Haloactinospora alba: one gene and its partner. The protein of the gene in region 1 interacts with the protein of each later gene in a pairwise test. Links are inferred from orthologs where the notes say so. Each region holds a gene or a part of one and is shown in the gene's direction. Other genes may lie near its edges.

The links.
Region 2: the proteins of ligA (region 1) and leuS interact in binary tests that used the Escherichia coli proteins (3 or more experiments, as listed by UniProt). The link is inferred for Haloactinospora alba from one-to-one orthologs.

Annotation. Positions count from the first base shown.
Region 1 is NZ_VFQC01000001.1:766,041-781,717, forward strand. Bases 1-2,928 are described here. They hold ligA (NAD-dependent DNA ligase LigA), read left to right. Parts: upstream 1-341; coding sequence 342-2,516; downstream 2,517-2,928. Other genes in these bases: FHX37_RS03665 (methionine synthase), read left to right, coding at 1-317. Outside these bases: FHX37_RS03675 (putative bifunctional diguanylate cyclase/phosphodiesterase), read left to right, coding at 3,505-5,565; Asp-tRNA(Asn)/Glu-tRNA(Gln) amidotransferase subunit GatC, read left to right, coding at 5,757-6,056; Asp-tRNA(Asn)/Glu-tRNA(Gln) amidotransferase subunit GatA, read left to right, coding at 6,077-7,555; FHX37_RS03690 (thioester domain-containing protein), read right to left, coding at 7,662-8,804; Asp-tRNA(Asn)/Glu-tRNA(Gln) amidotransferase subunit GatB, read left to right, coding at 9,509-11,059; FHX37_RS03700 (putative bifunctional diguanylate cyclase/phosphodiesterase), read left to right, coding at 11,465-14,176; FHX37_RS03705 (acetolactate synthase large subunit), read left to right, coding at 14,512-15,677. UniProt on the Escherichia coli protein: DNA ligase that catalyzes the formation of phosphodiester linkages between 5'-phosphoryl and 3'-hydroxyl groups in double-stranded DNA using NAD as a coenzyme and as the energy source for the reaction.
Region 2 is NZ_VFQC01000001.1:2,473,233-2,489,062, reverse strand. What follows is about bases 7,114-10,194. They hold leuS (leucine--tRNA ligase), read left to right. Parts: upstream 7,114-7,446; coding sequence 7,447-9,942; downstream 9,943-10,194. Other genes in these bases: FHX37_RS11130 (hypothetical protein), read left to right, coding at 9,949-10,194. Outside these bases: FHX37_RS11170 (hypothetical protein), read left to right, coding at 1-783; FHX37_RS11165 (glutamate racemase), read right to left, coding at 797-1,612; FHX37_RS11160 (FAD-binding oxidoreductase), read left to right, coding at 1,915-3,327; FHX37_RS11155 (class I SAM-dependent methyltransferase), read left to right, coding at 3,374-4,633; FHX37_RS11150 (hypothetical protein), read left to right, coding at 4,701-5,162; FHX37_RS11145 (hypothetical protein), read left to right, coding at 5,260-5,487; FHX37_RS11140 (long-chain-fatty-acid--CoA ligase), read right to left, coding at 5,507-7,054; more of FHX37_RS11130, read left to right, coding at 10,195-10,632; FHX37_RS11125 (hypothetical protein), read left to right, coding at 10,839-11,579; transcriptional repressor LexA, read right to left, coding at 11,638-12,405; FHX37_RS11115 (LysM peptidoglycan-binding domain-containing protein), read left to right, coding at 12,643-13,110; transcriptional regulator NrdR, read left to right, coding at 13,374-13,841; FHX37_RS11105 (vitamin B12-dependent ribonucleotide reductase), read left to right, coding at 13,922-15,830.

The DNA of each region.
Region 1 (15,677 bases):
GCGCACGCGCGCTGAGCCTGAACGCGCGGGCGCTACCGACCGGGGCCGAGGACGCCGTCGGCACCGCCGTGGAGGACGGCGTCGGTCTTCTTCTCGGCACGGTGGCGAGTACGGACACCGATCTGTCCGACCCCGCCGTTAACGTTGCCCCCGTGCGCGAACTGTGGAACCGGATCGGTTTCGCGCCGGAACTGTTGTCGGTGGCAGTAGCGGTGACTCCGGTGTGCGGGCTGGCCGGCGTTCCTGTCGACCATGCCCGCGCGGTGCTGGAGGCCTGCGGCACAGCGGCCCGCGTGCTGCGCGACGACCCCTGTTAGGACTGACGAAAGGAAACCGGACTGGTGAGCGTGGACGATCCGGCGACCGGTGAGCAGGTCCCGTCCGAGGTGCGTCGGCGCCATGCCGAGCTGTGCCAGGAGATCGACGACCACAGCTACCGGTACTACATGGCTGCCCCCGTCATCTCGGACGCCGAGTACGACGAGCTCATGGCCGAGCTGCAGGGGATCGAGAACCGGTACCCCAGCCTGGTCAGCCAGGACTCACCGACGCAGAAGGTCGGCGCTCCGATCAGTGTCGACTTCGCCGCGGTGGAGCACCTGGAGCGGATGCAGAGCCTGGACAACGCGTTCAACACCGAGGAGCTGCTTTCCTGGACCCAGCGGGCGCAGAACGAGATCGCCATCGACGCCTACCTGTGTGAGCTCAAGATCGACGGCCTGGCCGTCGACCTCGTGTACGAGGAGGGGCGGCTCATCCGCGCCGCCACGCGCGGCGACGGACGCGTCGGGGAGGACATCACCCCCAACATCCGCACCATCGCAGCGGTACCCCTGTACCTGGACCAGAGCCAGCGCCGCGCTCCCGAGGTTCTGGAGGTGCGCGGTGAGGTCTTCCTCCCCTGGGGAGACTTCCACGACCTCAACACCAGGCTTGCCGACGAGGGAAAGACACCGTTCGCCAACCCCCGCAACGCGGCCGCGGGCTCGCTGCGGCAGAAGGACCCCCGGGTGACCGCGACCCGGCCCCTGTCGATGCTCGTCCACGGGGTGGGAGTGCACCAGGGAGCGAGCTTCGAACGCCAGTCGCACGCCTACGCCGCCCTGCGGGACTGGGGGCTGCCCGTGAGCGACCGGTACCGCGTGGTGGAGACGCTGGAGGGGGTGCGGTCCTACGTCGAGTACTACGCCGCGCACCGCCACGACCCGGAGTACGAGATCGACGGGATCGTGATCAAGGTCGACGACATCGCCGTGCAGCGCCGGCTCGGGTCCACCAGCCGGGCGCCGCGGTGGGCGATCGCCTACAAGTATCCGCCGGAGGAGGTGACGACCAAGCTCACGGACATCCGGGTCAACGTCGGTCGCACCGGCAGGGTCACGCCCTACGGCGTCATGGAGCCGGTGCGGGTGGCCGGTTCCGAGGTTGAGTTCGCCACGCTGCACAACGCCCAGGAGGTCGAGCGCAAGGGAGTCCTCATCGGGGACACGGTCGTGCTGCGCAAGGCGGGGGACGTCATCCCCGAGATCCTGGGGCCGGTGACGGACCTGCGCGACGGGTCGGAACGCGCCTTCACGATGCCGCGCACCTGTCCGGAGTGCGGGACACCGCTGGGGCGGGAGAAGGAGGCCGATGTCGACCTCCGCTGTCCCAACAGCCGTTCGTGCCCGGGACAGGTCCGCGAGCGGCTGTTCCACATCGCCGGGCGCAAGGCGCTGGACATCGAGGAGCTGGGCTATGTCGCGGTGACAGCGCTCACCCAGCCGCTGGCCCCCGCGACCCCGCCGCTGCGGGACGAGGGCGGACTGTTCGACCTGACGGTCGACCAGTTGCTGCCCATCGAGACCTACGTCCTCGACCCGGACACCACGGAACCCAAGATCGATCCGGCCACGGGCGAGCCGAAGGTCCTCACGTTCTTCGCCAACCAGCGGGGCGAGCCGAAGAAGAACGTGGAGAAACTCTTCCTGCAGCTGGAGCAGGCGAAACAGCGCCCGCTGTGGCGGGTGCTGGTAGCCCTGTCGATCCGGCACGTGGGACCGCGTGCGGCCGAGGACCTGGCCCGGCACTTCCGTTCCATCGACGCGATCGCCTCGGCGAGCGAGGAGGAACTGTCGTCGGTCGACGGTGTGGGGCCGGCGATCGCGAGTTCCATCGTCGACTGGTTCAGCGTCGACTGGCACCGCGAGATCGTGGAGCGGTGGCGCGCCGCGGGTGTCCGCATGGCGGAGGAGGGCTTCGACAGCGGCCCCCGGACGCTGGAGGGAGTCACCGTGGTCGTCACCGGTTCGCTCGCCGAGTACAGCCGGGACGAGGCCAAGGAGGCCATCGCCGAGCTGGGAGGGAAAGTGACCGGTTCGGTGTCGAAGAAGACCGGCTTCCTCGTGGCAGGTGACAACCCCGGATCGAAATACGACAAGGCGGCGCAGTTGGGCGTTCCGATCCTGGACGAGGGGGGGTTCCGTGTGCTGCTGGAGCAGGGGCCGGATGTGGCCAGCCAATACGGGTTGACTTAGCACGGAAAGTGACCGCGGTGCACGAGGGGCGCGGACATGGCGGTGTAACCGTCCGTCAACCGCGCAGGGCAGCGGTGCCGGGTTCCGCGCGGCGCCGCCAGCGCCGGTGACAGTCCGCGAGCGGAACGGTTCCGCCGCTGTGGTGCCGTGCTTCACCTAAAGTCCCTACGTGGCGACATGTGGTGATGAAAGGACGTACGCTGGATTCCGCACCCGGCACACGCCCGGGTGCGTTACGACAGGTACCGGCGGGTGGTGGCGGGCGGCATCGTCCGGTCCGGCCGTGACAGCGTGCGACACTCCGTGAGTGACGGCGCGGGCCGCTCCCCGGGAGGGACCCCCGCCACCAGCACCAGCCACCACCGACGAAGGAGGTGACCCGGTGGTTATGTCCCGTACAGGACAGCCGACCCACGTCAGGGTGCTTCCTCAGCACCGGACTCCGGAGCGTGCGGCTGTTCCCCCCGGGAAGCGTGTCGCCGCACCCCGCCCCTGTCGGGCATCGTCCGGCCCGTTCCTACCGGAGGCGACGGAGGGGGCGTCGCCAGGGACGTGCCCACCCCCACCGCGGCAGGCGGGAAGCTCCGTTGCGAACTAACCACGTCCGGAACGTCCACTGTCCGGGAGTCCGCCCCGGTTCGCGCCGCGTCTCCCGCCCGCTCGCGAGCCCGAACCAGACGACCTCCCCGCGGTCGTCGGCGCGTCGGGCCGCATCCGGAGACCAGCCACGGGCCGAGCCACGTACGACGCACTACCGGGCCGCAGGCGGCCGCGCGCGAACGTTGGCGAAATGCCCTACGTCGTCACCGTTCGGATCGGTCCGCCTACCACCGGTAGTTTCCCTGTCCGCGCCCCCGGCGCGTCGCGGCACACCGGCCACCCCCGGCCACCCGCCGCGGCGCGTGAGCGGACACGCCTACACCGGGCGAAAGGAGGAGGGCGTCCGTCCGTCCGCTGCACAGCGACGGTACCCGCGCCCGAAAACGCGATGAAGGACCCCAATAACACCCGGGACATCGGCCCCAGGGTCGGAACGCCGTTATGGTGCTACTTCTCCGCCGTAACGGCGCTCGGCGGCGTACTGCTGGGGCTCTCCCTGTTCTGGCTCGGTGCCGACAGGTTGCAGAGTCTCGCCTTCCAGCCGCTGATCTGGGTCGTGTTGTGCATGGTGGTCGTCGGTGAGCTGCGGCCGATCACCACGCCGAGCATGCCGAACGACAACGGCGCCCCCACCTCGCTGCCGTTCGCCTTCGCGCTGCTCATCTTCTACGGGCTGCCCGTGGTGGGCCTGGTCCAGGCTGTCGCCACCGTGGTGGCGGGGGGTGTGCGTGGCCACGCGCCGCACCGCACCGCCTTCAACCTCGCCCAGTACATCGTGAGTTTCGGCGCCGCCGAAGCCGTACTGTGGCTGCTCGTCCCCGAGGCCCCGGCGGTTTCCTGGACCCCGGAGGGCGCGCAGCTGCTTGTCGTGGCACTGGCCGCCGCGGCGTACTTCGTGGTCAACCTGATGCTGGTGGAGTGCGCGGTGGCGATGCACGAGCGTTCCACGCTGAGCGCCATGCTGGCCAAGGACATCGGACAGCGGCTGTTCGTGAACGGTGTCCTGCTCAGCCTGGCGCCGCTCGTCGTCATCGCGATGGTCCACTCCGTCTGGTTGGTCCCGCTGTTCGCGTTCCCCCTCGTCGCCCTGTACAGCAGCGCCACCCTGTCCGTACGGCGGGAGTACCAGGCCAACCACGACGAACTCACCGGCCTGGCCAACCGCAAGCTGCTCACCATGCGCACCCGGCAGGCACTCGAGGACGCAGCGCACGACGACAGGCGTGTGGGGCTGCTGCTGTTGGACCTGGACCGGTTCAAGGAGGTCAACGACACGCTGGGCCATCCCACGGGGGACCGGCTGCTGCAGGTCGCCGCCCACCGTCTGACACACAGCGTGCGTCCGGGAGACGTGGTGGCCCGCCTCGGCGGTGACGAGTTCGCGGTGCTCCTGCCGCGGGTCCGGGACGCCGAGTCCGCGCGTGAGGTCGCCGCGCGGCTGCGTGTGGCACTGGCGGAACCGATCCACCTCGACGGTATGGAGTTCGACCTGGAGGCGAGTGTGGGTATCGCGCTCCACCCCGACCACGCCCCCGACTTCGAGCTGCTCATGCGGCGTGTGGACGTCGCCATGTACGTCGCCAAGGAGCAGCGCACCGGTGTCGAACTGTACGCGCCGCACAAGGACCGCAGCTCCACGGTCCGGATGGGACTCTTCGGTGAGCTGCGCCGCGCCCTCGCCGACAGGGAACTGGAGATGTTCTACCAGCCCGTGGTGAGTACGGACGGTCACCGTGTGGTGGGAACGGAGGCCCTGGTCCGCTGGCGCCACCCGCGGTTCGGCCTCCTGTCCCCCGAGGAGTTCGTTCCGCTCGTGGAACAGTCCTCCCTCATGCGCGACTTCACCCGCGAGGTGTTGGACCTCACGCTGTCGCAGGTCAGTCACTGGCGTTCCCAGGGGGTTCGGACACCGGTGGCCGTCAACCTGAGCGCGCGGGAACTGTTCGACCCCGGACTGCCGGAGATCGTGGAATCCGCGCTGCGCAGGAACAGCGTCCCCGCCTCCGCGCTCTGGCTGGAGGTCAGCGAACACGTCCTCGTGTCCGACGCCGAGGTCGTGTCCCCGACCGTGCACGCTCTGGCGGACCTCGGGATCGGAATCGCCCTGGACGACTTCGGGACCGGTTACTTCACACTGGCGCGGCTGGGCGGTCTGCCCGTGTCGGAGGTCAAGCTCGACTCCTCCTTCGTGCGCCGCATCGCCGACGAGCCGGACGGCCGGGTCATCGTGGGGTCAGCGGTGGGACTGATCCAGAGACTGGGGATGCGCGCGGTCGCCGAAGGCGTGGAGGACGACCGGGTCGCCGAGGCGATGCGCGAACTGGGGTGCGACGCGGCCCAGGGGCGGCTCTTCGTTCCCCCCGTGGAACCGGCGGATGCCACCAGGTGGCTCCTGGAGCACAACGAACGCGTCGGGGTTCCCGTGGACGGGAGCACCCACCCGGCCTGAGACCGTGCGGCGCCGTCGGGACGCCCCGGACCCGGCGGCGCGGAACACCCGGCGCGCGCCGTTCCGCGCCGCGTACCGTCCGCGGGGCCGCGGTGCCGGAACACGCGGACTGGGCGCGGCTCCCCCGCAGCGGCAATAGGATTGAGCTGTCATTATCTTTCGCTGGTAACCGAAGGAACGGTTTTTCATTCATGACCGCCATCACCCGCGATGAGGTCGCGCACCTCGCCCGGTTGTCGCGGCTGGCGCTGCCCGAGCACGAGTTGGACCAGCTCGCCTCCCAGCTCGACGTGATCATCTCCTCCGTGGCCAAGGTCCAGGAAGCCGCCACGGACGATGTTCCACCGAGCTCGCACGCACTGCCGCTGACCAACGTGTACCGAGCCGACGAGGCCCGCCCGGGGCTCACTCCCGACCAGGCACTGTCGGGCGCCCCCGCGGTGGAGGACCAACGGTTCCGTGTCCCGCAGATCCTGGGGGAGGAGGAGTAGTGAGCACCGATCCGACCAGGATGAGCGCGCACGAGCTCGGCGCCGCCATCCGTTCCGGAGAGCTCTCCTCGGCCGCGGTCACCGAGGCCCATCTGGACCGGATCGCCGAGGTGGACGGGAACGTCAACGCGTTCCTGCACGTGGACCGCGACGCGGCGATGGAGCAGGCCCGCGCCGTGGACACGCGGCTGGCGGCCGGCGAGGACCTCGGTCCTCTGGCCGGCGTCCCGATCGCGCACAAGGACCTCTTCACCACCACGGACATGCCGACCACGGCCGCGTCGCGCATCCTCGAGGGATGGCAGCCCCCCTACGACGCGACGGTGAGCCAGCGGTTGCGGGACGCCGGACTGGTCATCCTCGGCAAGACCAACATGGACGAGTTCGCCATGGGTTCCTCCACCGAGAACTCGGCCTACGGCGTCAGCCGTAACCCGTGGGACCTGTCCCGCGTGCCGGGCGGGTCCTCCGGGGGGTCCTCAGCGGCCGTCTCCGCGTTCGAGGCCCCCCTGGCCACCGGCACCGACACGGGCGGGTCGATCCGCCAGCCGGCTGCCGTCTGCGGCCTCGTCGGAGCCAAACCGACCTACGGCGGGTCCTCGCGCTACGGGGTGATCGCTTTCGCGTCCTCCCTGGACACGCCGGGACCGTTCGGACGCACCGTGCTGGACACCGCACTGCTGCACGAGGCGTTCTCCGGGCACGACCCGCGCGACTCCACCTCCATCGACGCGCCGGTGCCGCCGGTGGTGGACGCCGCCACCCGCGCCGACGTGGCGGGCATGCGCATCGGCGTGGTGACCGAGCTCGACGGTGAGGGCTACCAGCCCGGGGTGATGCAGCGTTTCCGGGAGTCGGTGGCGCTGCTCGAGAGCCTGGGGGCCACGGTCGTCAACGTCTCCTGCCCCAGTTTCGAAACCGCCCTCTCCGCCTACTACCTGATCGCTCCCAGCGAGTGCTCCTCCAACCTGGCCCGGTTCGACGCGATGCGTTACGGGCTGCGGGTCGCCGACGACGGCGACCACGGCACGGAGGACGTCATGTCGCTGACCCGGGCGGAGGGCTTCGGCCCCGAGGTCAAGCGCAGGATCATGCTGGGAACGTACGCGCTCTCCAGCGGTTACTACGACGCCTACTACGGTTCGGCCCAGCAGGTGCGCACCCTCATCAAACGGGACTTCGAGGCCGCCTTCGGCGACGTCGACGTGCTCGTGTCGCCCACGACCCCCACCACGGCCTTCCCGCTGGGGGAGCGCGCCGAGGACCCGATGGCGATGTACCTCGCCGACCTGTGCACGATCCCCACCAACCTCGCCGGCAACGCCGCGCTGTCGGTGCCGTGCGGGCTGGCGCCCGAGGACGGCCTGCCGGTGGGGCTGCAGGTGATGGCCCCGGCGCTGGCCGACGACCGTACCTACCGGGTCGGTGCCGCCGTCGAGGCCGCCCTGGGTCAGAACAACGGCGGAGCGCTGCTGACCCGCGACGCCGTGGCGGTGTAGGGAGAGGCACCGCCGGAACCGGCCGGACAGCAAAAACGAGCGCCCGCCGCCTCCGTGGAGGCGGCGGGCGCTTCTGGTCAGCCGGGGCGGACCCTGGCCTACCGGTTTACTCCTCTGCCATGTTGCTGCGGCGCTTACGGCTGAGGTAGATCGCGGCACCGCCGGCGCCGACCGCGGCCACCGCGGCCGCCACGAGGCCGCCGAGCGCCGTACCGGTGACGGGAAGCCCCTCGTCATCCTGCTCCGGTTTCTCCGGGGCGGGCTTCTCCTGGGTCTGGGTCGGCGTGGGGCTGGGACTCTCGGTGTCCTCGGGAGGCGGTGTCTCCTCCGGCGGTTTGGTGGTGGGCGACTCCGTCGGGGAGGGGCTCTCCGCGGACTCCTTCCAGCTGGCCGTGGCCTGGGCGGTCACCGTGCTCTCGTCGGTGTCGGCGGTGATCAGCGTCTGGGTGGGGTCCTCCCCCTCGACGCCCTGGAACAGCCGACCGCGGGGGACCTCGGCGGAGACGGAGGTGGAGACGGTGGCTTCGCCCTTGTCGGCGTCCTGCGGGACCGAGAAGCCGAACTGGTCGCCGTCCGCGGCCTCGGAGAGGGCATCGCCGCTGTCCGGGTCGACCAGCTCGACCCCCTCCGGAGCGTCCACGTCCAGCGAGACCGACTCGGCACTGGTGCTGAGGGTGAACTCGCCGACCACCTCGCCGGCGGTGCCCTCCGCGGACTCCGGCTCGATGCTCACCGAGGCCTCCGGCTCCTTCACCTCCTCGGCGTTGTCCACCAGGTAGTCGTAGAGGGCCGTGACCTTCTCGCCGTTCTTCTCGTCGAGGCCGAGGTCGTTGCTGAAGTGCCAGATCGCCGCCTGGGTGCCGGCGATGGCCTGTTTCTGGTTCAGCCCCTCGACACCGCTCTTCTCCGCCAGTTCGCCGACCTCGGCGGAGGGGTAGGAGTTCTGCAGGATCCAGTGGACCTTGGCCGGATCGGCGAAGTCACCCTTACCGGGGTAGTCCGACCACTCGTCCTCCTCGTAGTCGGCCCCGCCGCGGATGTCGGTCTCGAAGTCGATGCAGTAGGTCCGCAGCATCGGGCCGTCCTTCAGGTCCAGCTGGAACAGGCTGGTACCCGCCGTGTCACCGCCCATGTGCACGTCCACGCCGTTGGCCTCGTTACCGACGTACGTGCCTTCGGCGCCGTCGGCGGCAGCGGGGGTGGCCGCGAAACCGAACGCGAGGAGAGCGGCGGTCGTGGCGGCCGCCACCGAGGCGGATTTTCGCGCACGGTTTCGGGGATAGGGGGGGAATGTCATATTGGTCAAATCCAGTCCCGGGGGGAGAGGTACGAAATCGGATGCGTGCTGCTTGTTCCCGGCTGCGGGAAGCAGCCAATGGCCGTAGTCCGACGGGTGCGCGTGTGGTACCGGAGCACCGGACACCCGGCGCGGTATCGGCCGCGCGGGAAGCGGCGCTTCTTCTCTTCGTCGCTGAGTGACGACAGCCGGTGTCGCGTAGCGGGACCGCGTGCCGGCGAATCGTTGGTTCCCGCGCGCTCCGATACTAACGACCCGATTCCGGACTTCCAACACGGTTCGACAAAAAGACGCGGATATATTCCCCGCGGTTTTGTGCCGCGAGAGTGGCCTCCGCTTCTCATCTGCGAGGAATCGCGTAACCGGCGGTGCTCTCCTCGGGGACCGGGAACGGTGCGCCGCTGGTGGGGGCGGTTCCGGTCGCCCGAAGGCCGCGGTTGTGGCCGTTCCCCCGGCCACGGTGCGATGGTGCTGGATGGTTCCGGTTGCCGGAATCCCGGCGGACGTCACCGTCAGCCCTGCGGGATCGGTAGGCTACGTGGACAGGCGGGAGGTGTCCCTCCAGCAGGAACGGCCTGCCGGGAAAGGCCGGCGGGGCACGCCGCGGCGGAGCGCGCGGCGGGGAAACGAAGAACACGGAAACGGATTGTGCGGCGATGGTTGGCGCGGTAGCGAACGGCCCCACCTCGAGCGGCGAGCCGGCCCACGTGGCCTATGACGACGCCGTGGGCAGGTACGAACCGGTGCTCGGTCTGGAGACCCACATCGAGCTGGGTACCGAGTCGAAGATGTTCTGCTCCTGTGCCACCCAGTTCGGCGCGACCCCCAATACCCAGGTGTGCCCGGTGTGTCTGGCCCTTCCGGGGGCGCTTCCCGTGGTCAACGAGACAGCGGTGGAGAGCGCGATCCGGCTCGGTCTGGCGCTGAACTGCTCGGTCGCCCCCTGGAGCAGGTTCGCCCGGAAGAACTACTTCTATCCGGACATGCCGAAGAACTACCAGATCTCCCAGTACGACGAGCCGATCTGCACCGACGGCTACCTCGACGTCACGGTGGACTCCCCCGAGGAGGGGCCCCAGGTCTTCCGTATCGGGATCGAACGGGTGCACATGGAGGAGGACACCGGCAAGACCGCGCATGTCGGCGGTGCGACAGGGCGGATCCACGGTGCGGACTACTCCATCGTCGACTACAACCGCGCGGGTATTCCGCTGCTGGAGATCGTGACCAAACCGATCGAGGGCGCGGGGGACATGGCTCCCCTGATCGCCCGGGCGTACGTGCGGGAGCTGCGCGACCTCGCCCGGTCACTGGGGATCTCCGACGTGCGTATGGAGGAAGGCTCGCTGCGCTGCGACGTCAACGTCTCGCTGACGCCGCGCGGCGCGGAAGCGTGGGGGAACCGCACCGAGACCAAGAACGTCAACTCGCTGCGCTCGGTCGACCGCGCCGTCCGGTTCGAGATCGAGCGCCAGGCGGGTGTGCTCGACGCCGGCTCCCGAGTGGTGCAGGAGACCCGCCACTTCCAGGAGAACAGCGGGAGCACCGTCGCGGGCCGCAGCAAGGAGGAGGCCCAGGACTACCGGTACTTCCCCGACCCCGACCTGGTTCCGATCGCGCCGGACTCCGAGTGGATCGAGAAGCTGCGCGCCAGCCTGCCGGAGCTCCCGGCCGCGAAACGGGCCCGGGTCAAGGCCGAATGGGGCCTCTCCGACGAGGAACTGCGCGACCTCGACAACGCTGAGGCGATCGACCTGGTGTCCGCGACGGTGGACGCCGGTGCCTCGCCGGACGACGCCCGCAAGTGGTGGCTCAACGAGCTCTCGCGGCACGCCACCGAGAACGAGGTCGCGCTTGACGCGCTGGAGATCACCCCGGCGCAGGTGGCGCGGGTCGTCGCCCTCATCGCCGAGGGAACCCTGACCAACAAGCTGGCGCGACAGGTCGTCGCGGGTGTCCTGAACGGCGAGGGGGACCCGGACACGGTCGTGGAGACGCGCGGCCTGCAGGTGGTCAGCGACGATTCCGCTCTGGGCGCTGCCGTGGACCAGGCCATCGCCGACAACCCGGACGCCGCGGAGAAGATCCGCGGCGGGAAGGTCGCCGCGGCCGGTGCGCTCGTCGGTGCCGTGATGAAGGCGACCCAGGGGCAGGCGGACGCCGGGCGCGCCCGGGAGCTGATCCTGGAGAAACTCGGGGTTTCCTGAGCACGGGAGAGAAAGCACACATCGTAGCCGGTCGTGATTGTTTTGTCGCTGGGTCTCTGTCCCTTCTCTATCTGGGCGTGACCTTGGCCGAGTACCGTTGTTGTGCGAGAAACCAACGCACGAGAACGAGTCGACGCGAACTGTGCCGTTGCTCGGGGAGGCGTCCGGCACCCGCTCCCGGCCATGGAGGGGAACGCATCCCGGCGCCGTGCTCGGAACGGACCGGAGCCGTTGTCTCCGGACATGGTTTCGTGGGCACGCCAGCACCCGAGTTCACGCCGGAAGGAGGCGGGCGCCCGCTCCCGTAGCGCTGATGCCGGGGAGGGGCCCAACAATCATGATCACGGTCGTAGCGCCGAGACGCACCGGTTCCCTTTCCTCGACCGCGTTCCACGGAGCGCTGCGATGAGGCTGGACTCGCGGGTGTGGCTCGGCGGCATCCTCGTTCTCACCGTGGCCTACGCGTCGGGAACTCTGGTGGCGGTCGGCGGAATGTCGCTGACGACCTGGCTCGGTAACTGGCCGACCGCTGTCGTTTCCGGCGTGGCGGGGGCGTCGTTGCTGTACGCCGCCCGCCGACGCGCGGTGCGCGTCGGGGAGGCCGGCCCCGACCAGGAGGAGACCCCCGGTGTGGATCCGGTGTCCGCGCTGCGTTTCCTCGGGTTCGCCGCGCTGGCGTGGTGCGCCGGTGCGTTCGTCTACGCCGTCACCGGTCTGCTCAGTGTCAACACCGCGCTGTCCCTGAGCTTCGGTGACCTGTTCGCGCTGTTCGCGCTGCCGCTGTTCGTGATCGGTTTCATCCGTTTCGCTCCCCTACCGCAGGGGGCGCGTCCGGTTCTGCGGCACGTCACGGACAGCTACGTGTGCGCAGCCGCGCTCTTCTCCGTGGTGTGGCTGCTGCTGTTCGCCCCTCTCTACCAGGAGCTCGGAGAGGGGACCGGATTCCTGGCACTGGCCCTGGTGTACCCGGTCGCCGACATCGCCGTCCTGTGCCTGCTCGCGCCGCTGGTGTTCATGTCACCGCACAACACGCGGCGCGCGGTCCTGCTGGCGATCGGAGCGTTCGTCATCATCTGCGGGGCCGATCTCATCGGAGCCGTGAGCCGTCTGACCGGTGTCGCGCTCGCCGGGGGGATCGAGTACCCGGTACGGTTCCTCGGTTTCGCGTTGCTGGGCAGCCTGCCGTGGTTGATCCGCGACACCGCGGCCGCGGCGCCGCGGCGTATCACCGGGCGCGGGCTGTACCGGTTCGCCCCGGAGATCGCCGCGGCGGCGGCCCTGTCCGTCGCGGCGGTGGTGCTGACCGTGGCGGGCCTCCGGCTGGACGACGTGGCTCCGGCCCTGCCGCTGGCGGCCGGTTCGTCGGTGCTCGTCCTGCTCGTGCGGGTCAGCGGCCTCCTGGAGGAGAACTCCACGCTGACGCGGATGGTGCTCACCCGGGAGCGGCACTTCCACGAGCTCGCGCGCAACAGCGGTGACGTCAACCTCATCCTCGGTTACGACGCCACGGTGCACTATGTCAGCCCGGGTGCGGCCGAGGCGTTCGGGTACCAGCAGGACGACATTCTCGGCCACCCCATCACGACGGTCATCCACCCCGAGGACATGCCGCGGGTGACCGCTGCGGTGTCGACCTTCCGCCGGGGCGGCTCCTCGAGCGTCTACCTGCGGGTCCGGGTGCGCGCGGGCGACGGCACCTGGCGCCACACGGAGTCCACGGCGTCCCCGTACGAACAGCCGGGACTCCCGGAGCGGCTGCTGGTGACGACCCGCGACATCAGCGCCCAGGTGGCGCTGGAGGACCAGATCAACCACCTGACGTTCCACGACGGGATCACGGGGCTGCCCAACCGGGCCTACCTGGAGGAGCGCACCCGCGAGGTGCTCTCCGGGCGGGAGCGCGGACAGGGGCCTCCCGGCGAGATCGCCGCCATCTTCCTGGACCTCGACGGGTTCACCGCCGTCAACGACTCCTCGGGGCACACCTTCGGCGACTACCTGCTCGCCCAGGCGGCGCGGCGGTTGCGGGTGACCGTCGGGGTCGGCGCCACGCTCGCGCGGTGGGGCGGTGACGAGTTCGCCGTCCTGATCGAGGAGGGCCGCCAGGCCCAGCAGGTGGTGGACCTCGCGGAACGGTTGGGCCGGATCATCAGCGCCGAACCGTTCCACATCGCCGACCGGGAGGTGCTGCTGACCGCCAGCTCCGGGGTGGCGTTCGCCGAGCGGATGACGGACAGCGGTGAACTGCTGCGCAACGCCGACATGGCGATGGTGCGTGCCAAGGAGCGCGGTGGTGGCGGCCGGCTGGAGATCTACGCGGCCGAGATGCACGCCACGGTGGTCGGGCGGTTGGAGCTGCAGACCGAGCTGCGTCAGGCACTGGCGGACGGCGCGTTCCTACTGGAGTACCAGCCCGTGGTGGATCTGGAGAATTCCCAGGTGACAGCGGTCGAGGCGCTGGTGCGTTGGCGGCGCGGCGAGGAGCTGGAACCGCCGGAGACCTTCATCGGTCCGGCGGAGGAGTCGGGTCTGATCGTGCCGCTGGGGGAGTGGATCCTGCGGGAGGCCTGCGCCAAGGTCGCCTTCTGGCGGGCCTCGGACTGGGACATCGACCTGTCCGTGAACCTGTCCGTCAAGCAGATCCTCTCCACGGGGTTCGTCGAGACGGTGTCGGGGGTGCTCGCCGAAACCGGGCTACCCGCGGAGGTGCTCACCCTGGAAGTCGACGAGGAGGTACTCCTGGAGAACCCGGGCGAGTCCGTGGAGCGGCTGGCCGAACTGCGGCGGCTCGGGATCCGGTTGGCCATCGACGACTTCGGTATGGGCTACGCGTCGTTGGCGCACCTGCGGGAGCTGCGGGTGGACGCGATCAAGATCGACCCCTCGTTCATCCGGGACCTGGGAACGGACGGAACCGTCACCCTGCTCACGCACACGATCATCCGGCTCGGCCAGGATCTCGGCATGCGCATCATCGCCGAGGGCATCGAACGCCCGGAGCAGCTCGAACAACTGCGTTCGATGGGGTGCGGCCACGGGCAGGGCTTCCTCGTGGCGCGCCCGATGGTGGCCGAGGGGGTGGAGGCGCTCCTCGGCGGCTCCAGCATCCCGTTGTAGAACAGCACGACACCCGGTGGGTCCCCCGCGGGGTTCCCGTCCCGCGTTCGGATACGAAGCGTCCCGCCGCGGGTGCGCAGTGTCTCCGGTCCAGTCGGATGGTGAACCGGGATGTCTCATATGGTGAGACAAAATGGCGTTTCAGTTGACGGTTCGCTCTGCTGTCCGCCATTGTTAAAAGCGTGCAAAGCAACTCTCTCATTCTCGTACCTGGTCGGCGCGCGGCGAGCTGACCACGGTACTCATTTCGCGCGCCCCTCAACCGCACGGTGCGGTGAGGGGTTTTTTGCTGTCAGGCACACCTCGATTACGAGCCTTGGGTTAAGGACGTATTAATGACTGAGCAAATGACCGGAGCCCAGTCGCTGGTCAAGTCGCTGGAGTACGCCGGCGCCGACACGGTTTTCGGAATCCCCGGCGGGGCCATCCTCCCCGCCTACGATCCGCTTTTCGACTCCGGCAGCGTGCGCCACGTACTCATGCGGCACGAGCAGGGCGCCGGTCATGCGGCTGAGGGCTACGCCTACTCGACCGGTCGCCCCGGCGTCTGCATAGCCACGAGCGGTCCGGGAGCCACCAACCTGGTCACCCCCATCGCGGACGCCCACATGGACTCGGTGCCGATGGTGGTGATCACCGGCCAGCAGGCGACCCCGCTCATCGGCACGGACGCGTTCCAGGAAGCCGACATCTGCGGCATCACGATGCCCGTGACCAAGCACAACTATCTGGTCACCGAGGCCGCGGACATTCCGAGCACCATCGCCGAGGCGTTCCACATCGCCTCCACCGGCCGCCCCGGGCCCGTTCTGGTGGACATCGCCAAGGACGCGCTGCAGGCGCAGACGACGTTCTCCTGGCCGCAGCGCCTGGACCTGCCCGGGTACCGGCCGGTGACGAAGCCGCACGGCAAACAGGTCCGTGAGGCCGCCCGGCTGATCGCCGAAGCCCGCCGGCCGGTGATCTACGCGGGAGGCGGGGTGCTGCGTTCGGGAGCCTCCCAGGAGCTGCGGGTGCTCGCCGAACTCACCGGCCTGCCCGTGGTCACGACCCTGATGGCGCGGGGCGTCTTCCCGGACAGCCATCCCCAGCACCTGGGTATGCCGGGCATGCACGGGACGGTTGCCGCGGTGGGCTCCCTGCAGAAGGCCGACCTCGTCGTCGCTCTCGGTGCCCGGTTCGACGACCGGGTCACCGGCAGGCTGGACAGCTTCGCTCCCGACGCCAAGGTCGTCCACGCCGACATCGACCCCGCCGAGATCTCCAAGAACCGGCACGCCGACATCCCGATCGTGGGGGACTGCCGCGAGGTCCTCGCCGACCTGGTGGTCGCCGTCCGCAACGACCAGTCCAACGGGCGCCACGGCGACTACGCCGCATGGTGGGCCCAGCTCGACCGGTTGCGCGAGGTCTACCCGCTGGGCTACGAGGAGCCCGGCGAGGACCAGGTCGCGCCCCAGCACGTCATCAAACGGCTGGGAGAGATCGCGGGCTCCGACGC
Region 2 (15,830 bases), 1.7 Mb from region 1 along the record:
GCGGCCAACGCCGACGCCCACCGCCGGCTTCGCCTCGAACGGTCGCGGCTGGTGGCCTGGCTCGCCCGGACCGGACAGTGTTCCCCGCAGGAGGCCCGGGAGGCGCTTCCCGACGTCGGGGAGGCGGAACAGCACCCCCGGTTGCGTCCCGGATGGGCGGAGGCGGCTGAGCACCTCGTGGCGGTGGGTGCGCTCGACAACGACTGGCAGCTCGGGGTGCGGATCACGACGTGGTCGCGCTACTGCGAGCGGGTGGGCGCGTACCGCCCGTGCCTGGAGCTTTCCCTGGCGGCCGCCCGGCTGGCGGCGGCCCGCGGAGCGCGCTGGACCGCCCAGGGCGCCCTTCAGCGCGCCCGGCGGGCCCTGGCGGCGGTGCGCCGCAGCGATGACATGGCGGCCGACCTGTCCGAAGCCCGGGAGGAGGTCGACCGCATCCCCCCGGTCGAGCTGCCGGTTCCCGCCGGGGACGCGCTCGACCACCTGCGCCAACAAGCCTCGCAGCACCGGGACCCGGAACGGCAGGCCGACGTCGTGGTGGCCGCGCTGGCCCAGCGTCCGGACGACAGTTCCCTGCTCAACGCGCTCGGTCAGGTGGGAAGGACGCTGATGCTGACCGACGCGGCGGCGGAGCCGCACTGGCGGCACGTGCACCAGGCGCCGGGCGACCAGAAGGCGGCGCTGTCCCTCCTGGAGACGTTGCTCCGCGACAACGACATGGCCGGCGTGCGTACGCTGGTGCGGACGCTGACCGAGGCCGCTGCCTCTCCCGAGCCCACCCGCTGAGGCGGGTGACGGGTCAGGAGGACACGGCCCCTCCCGAGCGGAGCAGGGAAGCTCCCGCCGAGTACCGGAGAGCCGCGGTGGGAAGCCCGGCGCGCCTCCCGCTGGCGAGGACCACGGTGCTTCCCGTGGGCGACGCGTCCCGGTCGGGGAATGTTCCGATCCTGCGCAGCGTCTGTGCCGCGACCGCGTCGGCGGCGGTGAACAGGGGAACGTCAGGCCCCAGCGCGGCGGAGATACTGGCGCTCACCAGGTCGTAGTGGGTACAGCCGAGGACGACACTGGTGGTGTCGCCGGGAGTGCGTTCGGCGGCCCGCCGTACCGCCCCGGCCACCGCGCGCCGGTCCGCGCTCTCGACGGCCTCGGCGAGCCCCACGCACGCCACCTGGGCTACCGCCGTGTCCGGGGCGAAGGACGCTATCAGGCTGTTCTGGTAGCGGCTGTGCGTGGTTGCTGCGGTAGCCCACACGGCGATGGGGGAACCCGCCTCGGCGGCGGGTTTGATCGGTGGAACAGTGCCGACGACGGGAATGTCGGGTTCGAACTCGGCGCGCAGCGCGGACAGTCCGTGTACCGACGCGGTGTTGCAGGGCACGACCACCGCATCGGGGCGCGGGGCCGGAGAGCCGTCGCTGCCGGCGGCGGGAGGCGGATCCATCGCCGCTCGCGCTCCCGCCAGTGCGCGTCCGATCACGTCCTCGGGGGAGCGCGGTCCCCACGGCATGTGATCGGGGTCCATGGACAGCACGAGGTCGGCGTCGGGGCGTGCGGCGCGTAACGCGGCAGCGGTCGACAGCATCCCGAGCCCGGAGTCAACGAGAGCGATGCGCACAGCTCGAGCATACGACGTCCGCCGTGTTACCCGGAACGTTGCCACCTCTACCGCCGGTCGGTGCGAGCGGACACACAGTAGGGGTGCGGCGGAGCGGCGGGAACGGTCCCGCGACGCGGCGCTGGCTCCCCGCAGCGGCCCGGCGATTCCGGAGGCAGGCCGAGAAGAGTGATGTGGGGAATAGGCGGCGGCTGCCAGCATTACCAGAAGGTAGGAATAGAGTGTCTGATGGCCCCAGGCGCGCTCCGGCGCGCTGGCCGGCAACGCCGATGGCGCTGTAGCGCCGGAAGAAGCAGGTGCCCGTGACTCCACCGCAGCGAAACTTCGCCGACCACATCGCAGCCGTGCAGCAGCTACGGCGTGACTTCGCCCAGCTTCCCGAGGACGCGCCAGTGCGGCTGGCCAAACCGACCTCTAACCTGTTCCGGTTCCGCGACTCCTCGGCCGCGCGTCCCCTGGACGTCAGCGCGTTCACCTCGGTGCTGTCCGTCGACCCCCGGGAACGGGTCGCCGAGGTGGGCGGTATGACCACCTACGAGGACCTGGTCGCCGCCACCCTGCCCTACGGGCTGATGCCGCTCGTCGTGCCGCAGCTGCGCACGATCACGCTGGGCGGGGCCGTCACCGGACTGGGGATCGAGGCGTCCTCGTTCCGGAACGGGCTGCCGCACGAGTCGGTGCAGGAGATCGAGATCCTGACCGGCTCGGGTGACACGGTGGTGGCGCGGCGGGACAACGAACACCGCGACCTGTTCTACGGCTTCCCGAACTCCTACGGCACACTCGGCTACAGCCTGCGGCTGCGTATCGAACTGGAGCCGGTCAAACCGTACGTGCACCTGCGCCACCTGCGTTTCGGTGACGCCGACTCCGCGATGGAGGCGTTCACCCGGATCTGCGCCGACGCCGAACACGCGGGGGAACGGGTGGACTTCGTCGACGGGGTCTCCTTCGCGCCCGACGAGCTGTACCTGACCCTGGCCTCCTTCGTGGACACCGCGCCCTGGACCAGCGACTACACCGGGACCGACATCTACTACACGTCCATCCCGCGCTACGCGGACTCCGCCCTGGGCGACTATCTGACCACCCACGACTACCTCTGGCGCTGGGACACCGACTGGTTCTGGTGCTCACGCGCGTTCGGCGTGCAGCACCCGGCCGTACGGCGGTTCTGGCCGCGGGCACTGAAGCGCTCCGACGTCTACCGCAGACTGGTGGCACTGGACCGGCGCACCGACGCCAGCCGGTTGTGGAACCACTACCGCGGCCGTCCGCAGCAGGAGCCTCTGATCCAGGACATCGAGGTCGCCGCCGACCGTGGGGCCGAGTTCCTCGACTTCTTCCACTCCGAGATCGGGATGAGCCCCGTCTGGATGTGCCCCATCCGGCTGCGGGAGCGGGACGCGGAGGTCACCGGGGACTCCCACGTGTGGCCGCTGTACCCCCTGGAGCGGGACCGGCTGTACGTGAACTTCGGGTTCTGGGGCATGGTTCCCATGCGGCCGGGGCAGCGCAGAGCCCACCACAACCGACGGGTTGAGGAGGAGGTGTCCCGGCTCGGCGGGCACAAGTCGCTGTACTCCGACGCCTTCTACTCCGAGGAGGAGTTCTGGCGCTCGTACAACGGCGACGGGTACCAAAAGCTCAAGGACACCTACGACCCGCACGGCCGGCTCCTCGATCTGTACGCCAAGTGTGTCGGCAACAAGTGAACGCGCCCTCCGCGAGACGGTGGCGTGTGGTGAGGAGGAAACGCCCATGCGGCTTGCCGAGATCTTCGAACGTGTCGTCGGTCCGGAGGCGCCGATACGCTTCCGCGCCTACGACGGCAGCGTGTCGGGCGATCCGGACAGCGAGGTCGCGCTCGTCATCCGGACCCCGGTGGCGCTGAACTACCTGGTCCAGGCCCCGGGGGCCCTGGGACTGACCCGTGCCTACGTGGCAGGGCACATCGACGTCGAGGGCGACATGTACACCGCGATGCGGCGCATGTCCGACGTCGTCCTGGAGGACGGGAACAAGCCCTCCGCGCTGGAGCTGGCGAGGATCGCCACGAGTATCGGGTGGGTGAAGTTCGTCAACCGGGTCCCGCCGCCTCCGCAGGAGGTGCGCACCTCCCGCCTCTTCGGCAGGGGGACCCGGCATTCCAAGGGGCGGGACGCCGAGGTGATCCAGCACCACTACGACGTCTCCAACGCGTTCTACGAGCTGGTACTGGGTCCGTCGATGACCTACACCTGCGCCGTGTTCGACTCCCCGGAGGCCTCGCTGGAGAGCGCCCAGTTCCGCAAACACGACCTGGTCGCGCGCAAGCTCGACCTCCAGCCGGGTATGCGGCTGCTGGACGTCGGCTGCGGATGGGGCGGTATGGTCATGCACGCCGCCCGGGAGTACGGCGTGCACGGCCTGGGAGTGACCCTGTCCAAGGAACAGGCGGACTGGGCCAGCGCGCGGATCGAGGAGGAAGGGCTGTCCCACCTCGCGCAGGTGCGCCACATGGACTACCGGGACGTGCCGGACGGCATCTACGACCGGATCAGCTCCATCGGCCTCACCGAACACATCGGGAAGGGGAACGTCCCCGACTACTTCGCCGGGCTGTACACCAAGCTCAAACCGGGCGGCAGGCTGCTCAACCACTGCATCACCCGCCCGCGTAACGACCAGCCGGCGATGAAGCCCGACGGGGTGATCAACCGGTACGTCTTCCCGGACGGGGAGCTCGAGGGTCCGGGCGAGCTGCAGACCATGATGAACGACACCGGGTTCGAGATCCGGCACCAGGAGAACCTGCGCGAGCACTACGCGCTGACGCTGCGCCAGTGGTGCGCCAACCTCGACCGCAACTGGGAAACCGCGGTGAAGGAGGTCGGTGAGGGCACCGCCCGGGTGTGGCGGCTCTACATGGCCGGCTGCATCCTCGGGTTCGAACGCAACGTGGTCCAGCTCCACCAGATACTCGGGGTCAAACTGGCGGGAACGGACGCGAACATGCCGCTGCGGCCGAATTTCGTGTAGGCCGGAGAATGGCCGGATCGGGCCCGTCCTGCCCCGACGCGCGGGGCAGGACGGGCATCATGGAGACATGCCAGACAACGACGGATCCGGTGCCAGCACCGAACGGACCAAACGACTCGCCATAACGCTTATCGACTGCTACACGCGTAAGGACCGTGAAGGGCTGCAACAGGCGGCTGCGGGAGCCGCGGACGACGTCGCTGACGTCACCTCCGAGCTCAAGGTCTTCGCCTCCCTGCTCACCCGGCGGGTCCAGGAGACGGGGGTCGTGTTCAAACCCGCGGACTCCCGGGAGGCCGTGGCGGGGGCGGTCGCGGACATGCTGCCCCCGGAGGTGGAGTTCGCCGTGGTGACGGCGTGGGAGGCCTACTCCGTGGGAGAGGAGGAGACGGCCGAACGTTTCACCAACGGTGATCCCACGATCTACATGCACATGCTCGCCGCTTTCTCCTCCGCGATCGGACTCGCGGTGTACAAGGAGGCCGAGCTGGTGTCCACACTGCGTATCGCGGCGGGACTGGAGGAGTAGGCCGCTGTCCGCCACCACGCAGCGGGTGCGCGGGCTGAGAGTCCGGTGAGGAAAGGAGGACAGGGGCTGTCGTCTCCGGCCAACGGCCCCGGCCCCGATGAACGCGCATCTGGACGGGCACCCGGTCGAACCCGACCAACCCTGGCCCAAGAGTCCGACCAACGTGCGGATCCGCTGTAACACGTGCGGGGAGCTGCGGTTCTTCGCCGACCGGCACGTGGAACACACCGAGGACTACAACCCGGGACCGCACTGCGCCACGTGCGGTGTCCGGATCGAGTTCCGGTGCACCGTGTGCGACTCCGTGTGGCGGCCGCTCTCCTGAACGACCGCCACGGCGCCGTTCAGCGGAGCTCGCGTTTCAGGATCTTGCCGGTGGCGGTCATGGGGAGCGTGTCCCGGAACTCCACCAGTCGCGGGTACTTGTAGCTGGCCAACTGGTCCTTGGCCCAGTCGATCAGGCCCTGCTCCGAGATGTCGGTGCCCTCCTCGGGGATGATGTAGGCCTTGATCTCCTCGCCGTGGGTCTCGTGCGGGACGCCCACGACCGCGGCGAGGCTGACCCCGGGGTGGGCCATGAGGACCTCTTCCAGTTCGCGCGGGTACACGTTGTACCCGCCCCGGATGATCATGTCCTTGGACCGGTCGACGATGAAGTAGAAGCCCTCGTCGTCCCTGCGGGCGATGTCTCCGGTACGGAACCATCCGTTGTGCATCACCTGGGCGGTGGCGTCCGGCCGGTTGTGGTAGCCCTGCATGACGCAGTGGCCGCGGACCGCGATCTCGCCCGGCCCCTCGCCCTCGACGTCGTTGAACTCCGAGTCGACCAGCTTCATCTCCACACCCCAGATCGGTCGGCCGATCGACCCGGGTTTGGCCTTGACCTTGGGGTTGTTGAAGGACACGACCGGTGACGTCTCGGAGAGACCGTAGCCCTCCAGGATCTCCACGCCCAGTTTCTCCTTGGCGTTCTTGACGACCTCGGAGGGAAGGGCGGCGCCGCCGGAGACCGCGGTGCGCAGGGTGCTGGTGATCCGCTCCATGTCGTGCTCGCCGGTGGCGCCGAGCAGCCCCCAGTACATGGTGGGAACACCGGCGAATATGGTCACGCCCTCCCGTTCCATCAGGGACAGCGCCTCGTCACCGTCGAAACGCGCCTGTAGGACCATCGTTCCGTGCCGGTACAGCGGGCAGTTCATCATCGTCGTCTGGCCGAAGATGTGGAACAGCGGAAGCACGCTGAGGAAGACGTCGTGGCCGTTGTCCGCGCCCTCGAACAGGGCGTCCGAGGCCACGGCGTTGAACAGCAGGTTGCCGTGGCTGAGCTTGGCCCCCTTGGGCTGGCCCGTCGTGCCGCTGGTGTAGATGAGTACGGCGGTGTCCTCAGCGCCGGTCTGGACCGCCTCGAAGTGCCCCGGTTGTTGTGCCAGGGCCGCCCAGAGGGTTTCCGCGCCGTCCACGGTGGACTCGGTGGCGCCCGGGGTGGGAGGCAGGTCGATGTAGGTCGTGCACGTGTCGACCTCGTTGTAGGCGGCGAACGCCCGTTCCCCGGTCGGCAGGTCCTCGGTTCCGGTGAAGGCGAACAGGGCCGAGGCACCCGAGTCCTCCAGGTGGAAGGCGATCTCCCGGCTGGTGAGCAGGATGTTGAGCGGTACCACGACCGCCCCCGCTTTGAGCGCACCGAAATAGACGAACGGGAAGTAGGGGGCGTTCGGGCACACCAGCGCCACCCGGTCACCGGGGCGGACGCCGCGGGAGACCAGGAGGTTGGCCACCTGGTTGGTGATGGTGTCGACCGTGGTGTAATTCAGCCGGAGGTCACCGAAGACGAGGCAGTCCCGTTCCGGGTTCTTCCGGGCGCCGTCTTCCAGCAGTACCGACAGGTTGAGCATCGCGTCTCCAACGGTTCACGTGTTCCGGACCACACTTTTTACTGTACAGTAACAATAGTTGTGGTGTCCGGGGCGGACGCGTCCCGTCCTCCCCGAGCCCGCACCCCTCCCGCCGCCTCCGCGCTCTCCCTCCCCGACCGCGGCCGACCGGACGAGACCGGGTGGTTGCGGTCGCGGGCGTCATCCCGCCAGCCGGACGGTCTCCCTGTCCCCGCGTCCCCCACGCGCCGCTTCGTCGAAGGGGTGGCCGGTCTCGCGCTAACCTTGAGGAACAGTCAATCGACTGGTGGAGACATCACCGCAGGCTCGGCCGTGGGGCTGCGATTGCGGGACGAGCGGAAACCTCCCCAGAGCGATGTGCCCCTAGCGCGACCCGTAGAGGACGATCAGCAATGACAGCGGCTAACGGAGACAAGGCAGCGAGCGACTCCTACGACGCCCGTGCCTTGCAGGAGAAGTGGCAGGAACGGTGGGCCAAGGAGAACCCCTTCGAGGCCAACGAGGATCCGGCCGACGAACGGCCGCGCAGCTATGTCCTCGACATGTTTCCCTACCCCTCCGGCGACCTCCACATGGGGCATGCCGAAGCGTTCGCCATGGGCGACGTCGTGGCGCGCTACCGTTTCCAGCGCGGCGAGAACGTCCTGCATCCGATCGGCTGGGACTCGTTCGGCCTCCCGGCGGAGAACGCCGCGATCAAGAACGGCACGCACCCCGCGGAGTGGACCTACGCCAACATCGAGAAGCAGGCCGAGTCCTTCCGGCAGTACGGTGTCTCCTTCGACTGGACACGCCGTCTGCACACCAGCGACCCGGAGTACTACCAGTGGAACCAGTGGTTCTTCCTGCGCTTCTACGAGCGCGACCTCGCCTACCGGAAGGAGGGCCTGGTCAACTGGTGTCCGCAGGACCAGACCGTGCTCGCCAACGAGCAGGTGGTCCAGGGGCGTTGCGAACGCTGCCACAGCGAGGTGGTGCGCCGCAGCCTCAACCAGTGGTACTTCCGCATCACCGACTACGCTGACCGGCTGCTGGACGACATGTCCCAGCTGGAAGAGGGCTGGCCGGAACGCGTACTCACCATGCAGCGCAACTGGATCGGCCGGTCCTACGGCGCCGACATCGACTTCACCATCGAGGGTCGGGACGAGCCCGTCACGGTGTACACCACCCGGCCGGACACCCTGTACGGGTCCACGTTCTTCGTGGTCGCCGCCGACGCCGCCCTCGCGGACGAGCTGTGCTCCCCCGAACAGCGGGCCGAGTTCGAGGCCTACCGGGAGCAGGCCGCGAAGCTCACCGACATCCAGCGGCAGTCGACCGAACGGACCAAGACCGGCGTGTTCCTGGGCCGGTACGCGGTCAATCCCGCGAGCCAGGAGCGCATTCCCGTGTGGGCGGCCGACTACGTGCTCGCGGAGTACGGGCACGGCGCGATCATGGCGGTGCCCGCCCACGACCAGCGCGACCTCGACTTCGCCTTCCAGCTCGGCCTCCCCGTGCGGGAAGTCCTGGACACCGGGGAGGGGAACCCGGCCGAGACGGGTGTCGCCACGACGGGCGAGGGCACGATGGTCAACTCCGGTCCGCTGGACGGGTTGGCCAAGGAGGAGGCCATCCGGCGCATGGTCGGCATCCTCGAGGAACAGGGCACCGGCAGGGGCGCGGTGAACTACCGGCTGCGCGACTGGCTGCTGTCCCGGCAGCGGTTCTGGGGAACCCCCATTCCGATCATCCACTGCCCGGACTGCGGTGAGGTCCCCGTCCCCGACGAGGAGCTCCCGGTGAAGCTCCCGGACGACCTGCGGGGCTCGGACCTGGACCCGAAGGGTGTGTCCCCGCTGGCGGCCGCCACCGACTGGGTGAACGTTGCCTGCCCGCAGTGCGGCGGGGCCGCGCAGCGCGACACGGACACCATGGACACGTTCGTGGACTCCTCGTGGTACCCGCTGCGGTACTGCTCACCGAACCTGGACACCGCCCCCTTCGACCCGGAGAGCGTGGCGAAGTGGGGGCCGGTCGACCAGTACGTGGGAGGGGTCGAGCACGCGACCCTGCACCTGCTGTACGCCCGGTTCTTCACCAAGGTGCTCCACGACATGGGCATGGTCGGCTTCGTCGAGCCGTTCACCCGGCTGCTGAACCAGGGGCAGGTGATCAACGGCGGCCGCGCGATGTCCAAGTCCCTGGGAAACGGGATCGACCTCGGGGAGGAGATCGACAACTACGGTGTGGACGCGGTCCGTCTGACCATGGTCTTCGCCAGTCCGCCCGAGGACGACGTCGACTGGGCCGACGTCTCCCCGGCCGCCTCCCTGCGGTTCCTGAACCGGGCGCTGCGGGTCATGACCGAGGCCGGAGCCGCGTCGGCACCGGGAACGGATCCCGCGGGCGGTGACACCGAGCTGCGCAGGACCACGCACCAGATCATCGACAAGGTCACCAGCTCGGTCGAGATGCAGCGTTTCAACGTCGCCATCGCCCGGGTCATGGAACTGGTCACGGCGACCCGCAAAGCCATCGACACCGGCTGCGGGGCGGCCGACCCCGCGGTGCGGGAGGCGGCCGAGGTCATCGCCGTCACCCTGTCCCTCGTCGCTCCCTACGTCTCGGAGGAGGGCTGGGAACGGCTGGGCCACACCGGATCGGTCGCCATCGGAAACTGGCGTACCGCCGAGCCGGAGCTGCTGGTTCAGGAATCCGTCACCTGTGTGGTACAGGTGGCCAACAAGGTCCGGGACAAGCTGGAGGTCGCCCCCGACGTCTCCGAGGAGGAGTTGGAGCGGCGCGCGCTGGCTTCCCCGAAGGTGCAGGGTTTCGTCGGAGACCGGGAGATTCGCAAGATCGTGGTACGCCCTCCGAAGCTCGTCAATATCGTGGTCGGCTGACTCCCGATGAGGCAGCGGCTCGACAACGCCCGCCGTACGTGGCTCTCCCCGCTGTTCCGGGAGACGCGGCGGATGGTGGAGCGGCCCCGGCCCCGACACTGGCTGTGGGCGGGCGCGGCGGCGGTCGTCATCGCCGCGCTCGCGACCGCCGTGGGGCTGGTCTGGCAGCGTCAGGAACCGGCGACCCAGGCCAGCCCCGACGACGCGTACGCGAGCGCCCCGGCCTGCGGTGCCCTCGCTTCGGACACCGTGGAGTCCGTGGTGCCGCGGGCGCTGCTGGAGACCAACGAGCACGGGCTGTTGGCGGGGTCGGACAGCGCCACGTGCGAGTGGACCTCCGTGGACTCCGCACAGGCGCCCGCGCGGGTCCTGCACGTCGACTACGAGGCCCACTTCACGGACAAGGCCGGGGGCGTCAGCGGGGCGGACGCGGCGCGCGAGGAACTCGCCCGTCTCACCTCCACCACCGGGATCGACAGGAGTGAACCCGTACCGTCAGTGGGCCCGGAGGCGGTGGTCTGGTCGAGTACACCGGGGGCGGGTTCGGCCGAGGTGGCGTTCCGACGCGACAACCTGGTGGTACGCGTCTTCTACAGCGGCGAGGAGGCCGACGGCGGGGACGCGCTCTCCTACGGCGAGGCGCGGGATGGCGTCTCCTCGGTCGCCGACCGGATCGCCTCCGCCCTGTAGCTTCCACGTTCCTGCACGGCCGCGGCGGGAAGCGCGTGTGTCCGCGACCGCACGCCTGGCCCGTCCGGCGGAGGCGGGACGCCGCGAGGTGCTCCGGGGAGGGCGGAGCCCCGCCGGGGCTCCTGGCATAGTTGGTGCGGGCGTGGTCCGGCACAGCGGCGGAGCACGAGGACATTCGGAGACGTTCCACGAAGGGGAGGCGCCCCATGGGCCAGCCACCTTCCGGCGGTCCCGACCAGAGGCCCGGGCCGCTGCCGCAGCGGCCGGCTCACCCCCATGCGGGTTCGGCACCGGAGAGCCAGTCCGCGGCGGGAGCGTCTTCCGCCGCGACGTTGGCCTCCAAGCGGAGCCGGGGGTGCGCGGTGGCCATGGTCGCCGTCCTGGCCGTGCTGGCGTTGCTGCTGGTGGCGGGAGGCGTGTGGGCGATCGTCACCCTCACCACCACCAGGAGCGAGTTCGGCGGCGCTCCGGAATGCACCGTCGCCGAGGGCGAGGTCCTGGAACGGCTGGTGGCCGACTACGACACCGAGACGGCCGAGCCGATATCCGGACTGGGCCAGCGTCGGGACGGCCGGCAGTGCAAGTGGACCACCTCCGAGGACGGTTCCGTCGTCCCCGCCGCCGCGCGGCTGGTGATGGTGAGCAGTACCGGCGGTTGGAGCGACGACGGTAGCGCGGACGCGGCCGAGATGCTCCGGGCCGAGTCCGAGGAGCACGCACCGGAGGAGCTCTCGGGGATCGGGGACGAGGCCCGCTCCTGGTACGAATTCGACTCGGGTTTCACATGGGGGTGCGTGGGGGTGCAGGTGTCCAACCTGTACACCGCGACGTGCTACACGGCGTCGGTCGACTTCCAGGCCAGCTCGTCCATCCCCGATGAGGAAGTCCTGTCCGAGGCTGAGGAACTGGCCGAGGCCGCGGTACGGCGTGCCGCGGACGGTGCCTGAGACCCGTTCGCCGGCGCGGGGGAGCGGACGGTGCGGCGCGCCCAGGGGAGCGTTCGGCTCAGACCCGGCGCATGACCGCGACGACCTTGCCCAGGATCGTCGCCTCGTCGCCGTTGATGGGCTCGAAGGACGCGTTGCGCGGCATGAGCCACACGTGCCCCTTCTCCCGTTTCAGCTCTTTGACGGTGGCCTCCTCGTCGAGCAGCGCGGCCACGATGTCACCGTTGTCGGCGTCGGGCTGCTGCCGTACCACGACGAGGTCCCCGTCGGTGATCGCGGCGTCCACCATGGATTCTCCGATCACGGTGAGGATGAACAGCCGGCCTTCGCCGACGAGCTGTTTGGGGAGGGTGAGAGTGTTCTCGACCGACTCCTCGGCCAGGATGGGGCCACCCGCGGCGATCCGCCCCACGACCGGGACGTCGGTGGAACTCGCGCTGTCGGAGGCCGGGTCCTCCGCCGCGTGCTCCCACGAACGGACCGGAGGCTGTCCCGGAATGCGAATCTCTACCGCACGTGGGCGATTCTGATCACGGTAGAGATAGCCCTTACGTTGCAAGACCTTCAGTTGATGCGCGACACTGGACGGACTCGACAGCCCGACCGTGTCGCCGATCTCCCGGATGGACGGCGGGTATCCGCGCTGCCGCACGTAGCGGTGTATGCAGTTCAGGACGCTCTGCTGCCGGGTTGTGAGGCTGGGTGCGCTGCTCGGCTGGGCGGAGGAGTTCCGGCCGCTGTCGCTACCCGAAACCGCAGGCCGGAACGCAGTGATGGAGACCCCGTCCGGACGAGGTTCCTGCGTCGGGTGGTTTTCCTCCGGCACAGCCGGCCTCCTCGGCGGTCGGTGTAAGGGCTATCGGCGGAATCTCACGGTCGGCCGTCTGGCGACGGTATCCGGTGCGCGTCAGTGAGCGGCGCGGGTACCGCAGCGGAACGTGTCTAGCGCTGATTCCTGCGATAAAGGATATCAAACAAAGGTTCGAATCGGCGATGAAACCGCGCCGATATACAGTTTTAATCGAACGTTAGTTCTAACGAATTGCGTTCTCAGGTGGGAACCATGTCTGAACCGGCTCTTTTCGACTGGACGGTGGAGATCCCCGAGTGGCGGGCGGACACTGAGGATCGCCAGGACAGCTGCGGGACGAGTCCCGTCGCGGGGTTGACGGACCTCCGCGCCGCGGCGGTGGGCGGTCGTGGCATGCGGCTCACGCGGCGCGGCCGTGTGGCTCTTGTCTCGGTGCTGTGCTTCGCGGCCACGGTCGGGGTGGCGATGGTGGTCATGACCGCCGTGGCAGCCGGGGCGTCCGCGTCCGGGCCTACCCCGAACGCGATGCTCCCGGGCTCGGCGACGACCACGATCACCGTGCGGGACGGCGATACGCTGTGGGGGATCGCCGAGCAGATCCGCCCGGGTGAGGATCCGCGCCGCACGGTGCACGAGATCGTGGAGCTCAACGACCTCTCCGACTCCACGCTGGTTCCCGGCCAGACCCTCGTCCTCCCCACCGCGGAGAGCCCCCGGTAGCGCCGACCCCCTCCGCTCCCGCGCCGCGGTCGGCGCGGTGGAGACCGATGTTCCGGGAGCCCGCCGGAAGACGGGGCCGCGCTGCCATGGTGGGCAAGCTCTCCTCGCGCATCGCCGGTGTCAGGAGTTGCGAACATCGGCCTGTGGTCATAAGTTAACCACAACATCTAGTGATGATCTTGGAAGCAAGCGTCCAAGAATTGTGTTGTTCCAGTTAGTTGGCGTGTGGAGACTCTGATCCACCCCAGGGGAGGCGTACCGGCATGCACTGTCCGTTCTGCCGGCATCCTGACACCCGGGTGATTGACAGCCGCTCAACCGAGGACGGCTCCGCGATACGGCGGCGGCGGGCCTGCCCGGAGTGTGAACGCCGCTTCACGACGCAGGAGGCCGTGCTGCTCATGGTCGTCAAGCGCTCGGGGGTCACCGAGCCGTTTTCGCGGAACAAGATCATCGCTGGTGTCCGGCGGGCCTGCCAGGGCCGGCCCGTGACAGAGGATGCCCTGGCGAAACTCGGCCAGCAGGTCGAGGAGGAGATCAGAGACAAGGGTGTCGCCGAGGTTCCGGCCCAGGAGATCGGTCTGGCGATCCTCGAACCGTTGCGCGAGCTCGACGAGGTGGTGTACCTCCACTTCGCCTCGGTCTACCGGGGCTTCGAGTCGGTCGCGGACTTCGAGGAGGAGATCGCCAAACTACGCGGTGACCGGGACGATCCGGGCGAGCACTCCTGACGAGCGGTCCAGAAGCTGACACCGCGCCGCCCGGCCGCCGGGTGGCGTGTACGGGTGATTTTGCAGGGGGAGCGGAGACGATGACGGAAACCACCAGCGGCACAGCGGGACGCGGCGGTAAAGGCAAGCGCAAAGGACTGAAGGTGGAGCGCGTCTTCACCACACCGGGTGTGCACCCCTACGACGAGGTCGAGTGGGAGCGCCGCGACGTTGTGATGACGAACTGGCGGGACGGCTCGATCAACTTCGAACAGCGTGGCGTGGAGTTCCCGGCCGAGTGGTCGATGAACGCCACCCAGATCGTGGCCAGCAAGTACTTCCGTGGCGCTGTCGGCAGTCCGGAACGTGAGTGGAGCCTCAAACAGCTGGTGGACCGTGTCGCCGGTGTGTACACCGAGACCGGCCGGGACAACGGGTACTTCGCCTCCGAGGAGGACGCCGAGGCGTTCGACCACGAGCTCAAGTACGCCCTGGTCCACCAGCTGTTCAGCTTCAACTCTCCCGTCTGGTTCAACGTCGGCACCACCTCGAAGCAGCAGGTGTCAGCGTGCTTCATCCTGTCGGTGGACGACACCATGGAGTCGATCCTCGACTGGTACAAGGAGGAGGGAACCATCTTCAAGGGTGGTTCCGGAGCCGGAGTGAACCTCTCCCGGATCCGTTCCAGCAGCGAGCTGCTGTCCTCCGGCGGTACCGCCTCCGGCCCCGTCTCCTTCATGCGCGGCGCCGACGCCTCCGCCGGAACCATCAAGTCCGGTGGCGCCACCCGGCGCGCGGCCAAGATGGTGGTGCTGGACGTCGACCACCCCGACATCAGCGAGTTCGTCCACACCAAGTCGCGTGAGGAGCACAAGATCCGCGCCCTCCGCGACGCCGGCTTCGACGTCGACCTGGGCGGCTCGGACATCGTCAGCGTGCAGTACCAGAACGCCAACAACTCGGTCCGGGTGTCGGACGCGTTCATGCGCGCGGTCGAGACCGGGTCGGACTTCGGCCTGACCTCGCGTACCACCGGCGAGGTGCTGACCACGGTGGACGCCCGCGAACTGTTCCGCGGTATGGCCCAGGCCGCCTGGGAGTGCGCCGACCCGGGCCTGCAGTACGACGGGACGATCCAGGACTGGCACACCAACCCGGAGACGGGCCGGATCAGTGCGAGCAACCCCTGCAGTGAGTACATGTCACTGGACGACTCCTCCTGCAACCTGGCGTCGCTGAACCTGCTGAAGTTCCTCCGGGACGACAACTCCTTCGACACGGAGAGGTTCGCCAAGCTCACCGAGCTGGTCATCACCGCGATGGACATCTCCATCACGTTCGCCGACTTCCCGACGGAGAAGATCGGCGAGACCACCCGCGCCTACCGGCAGCTCGGCATCGGCTACGCCAACCTCGGCGCGCTGCTCATGGCGACCGGCCACGCCTACGACTCCGACGGGGGACGTGCCGTGGCCGCGAGTATCACGTCGTTGATGACCGGTACCGCCTACAAGCGCAGCGCCGAACTCGCCGGGATCGTGGGGACCTACGAGGGCTACGCCCGCAACGCCGAGTCGCACAAACGCGTGATGCGCAAGCACTCCGCGGCCAACGACGACCTCCGCTTGGTCGGCGACCTGGAGAAGCCCATCCACACGGCGGCGACCAAGGCATGGCAGGACTGCCTGAAGATCGGGGAGAAGAACGGGTGGCGTAACGCGCAGGCCTCGCTGCTCGCCCCGACGGGAACCATCGGCTTCATGATGGACTGCGACACTACGGGGGTCGAGCCGGACTTCTCGCTGGTGAAGTTCAAGAAGCTGGTCGGCGGCGGGTCCATGCAGATCGTCAACCAGGCGATCCCGCGCGCCCTGGCGAGCCTCGGCTACCCCCAGGAGCAGATCGAGGCGATCGTCGAGTACATCTCCCAGCACGGCCACGTGGTCGACGCTCCGGGGCTGCGCCCGGAACACTACGAGGTGTTCGACTGCGCCATGGGGCGGCGCTACA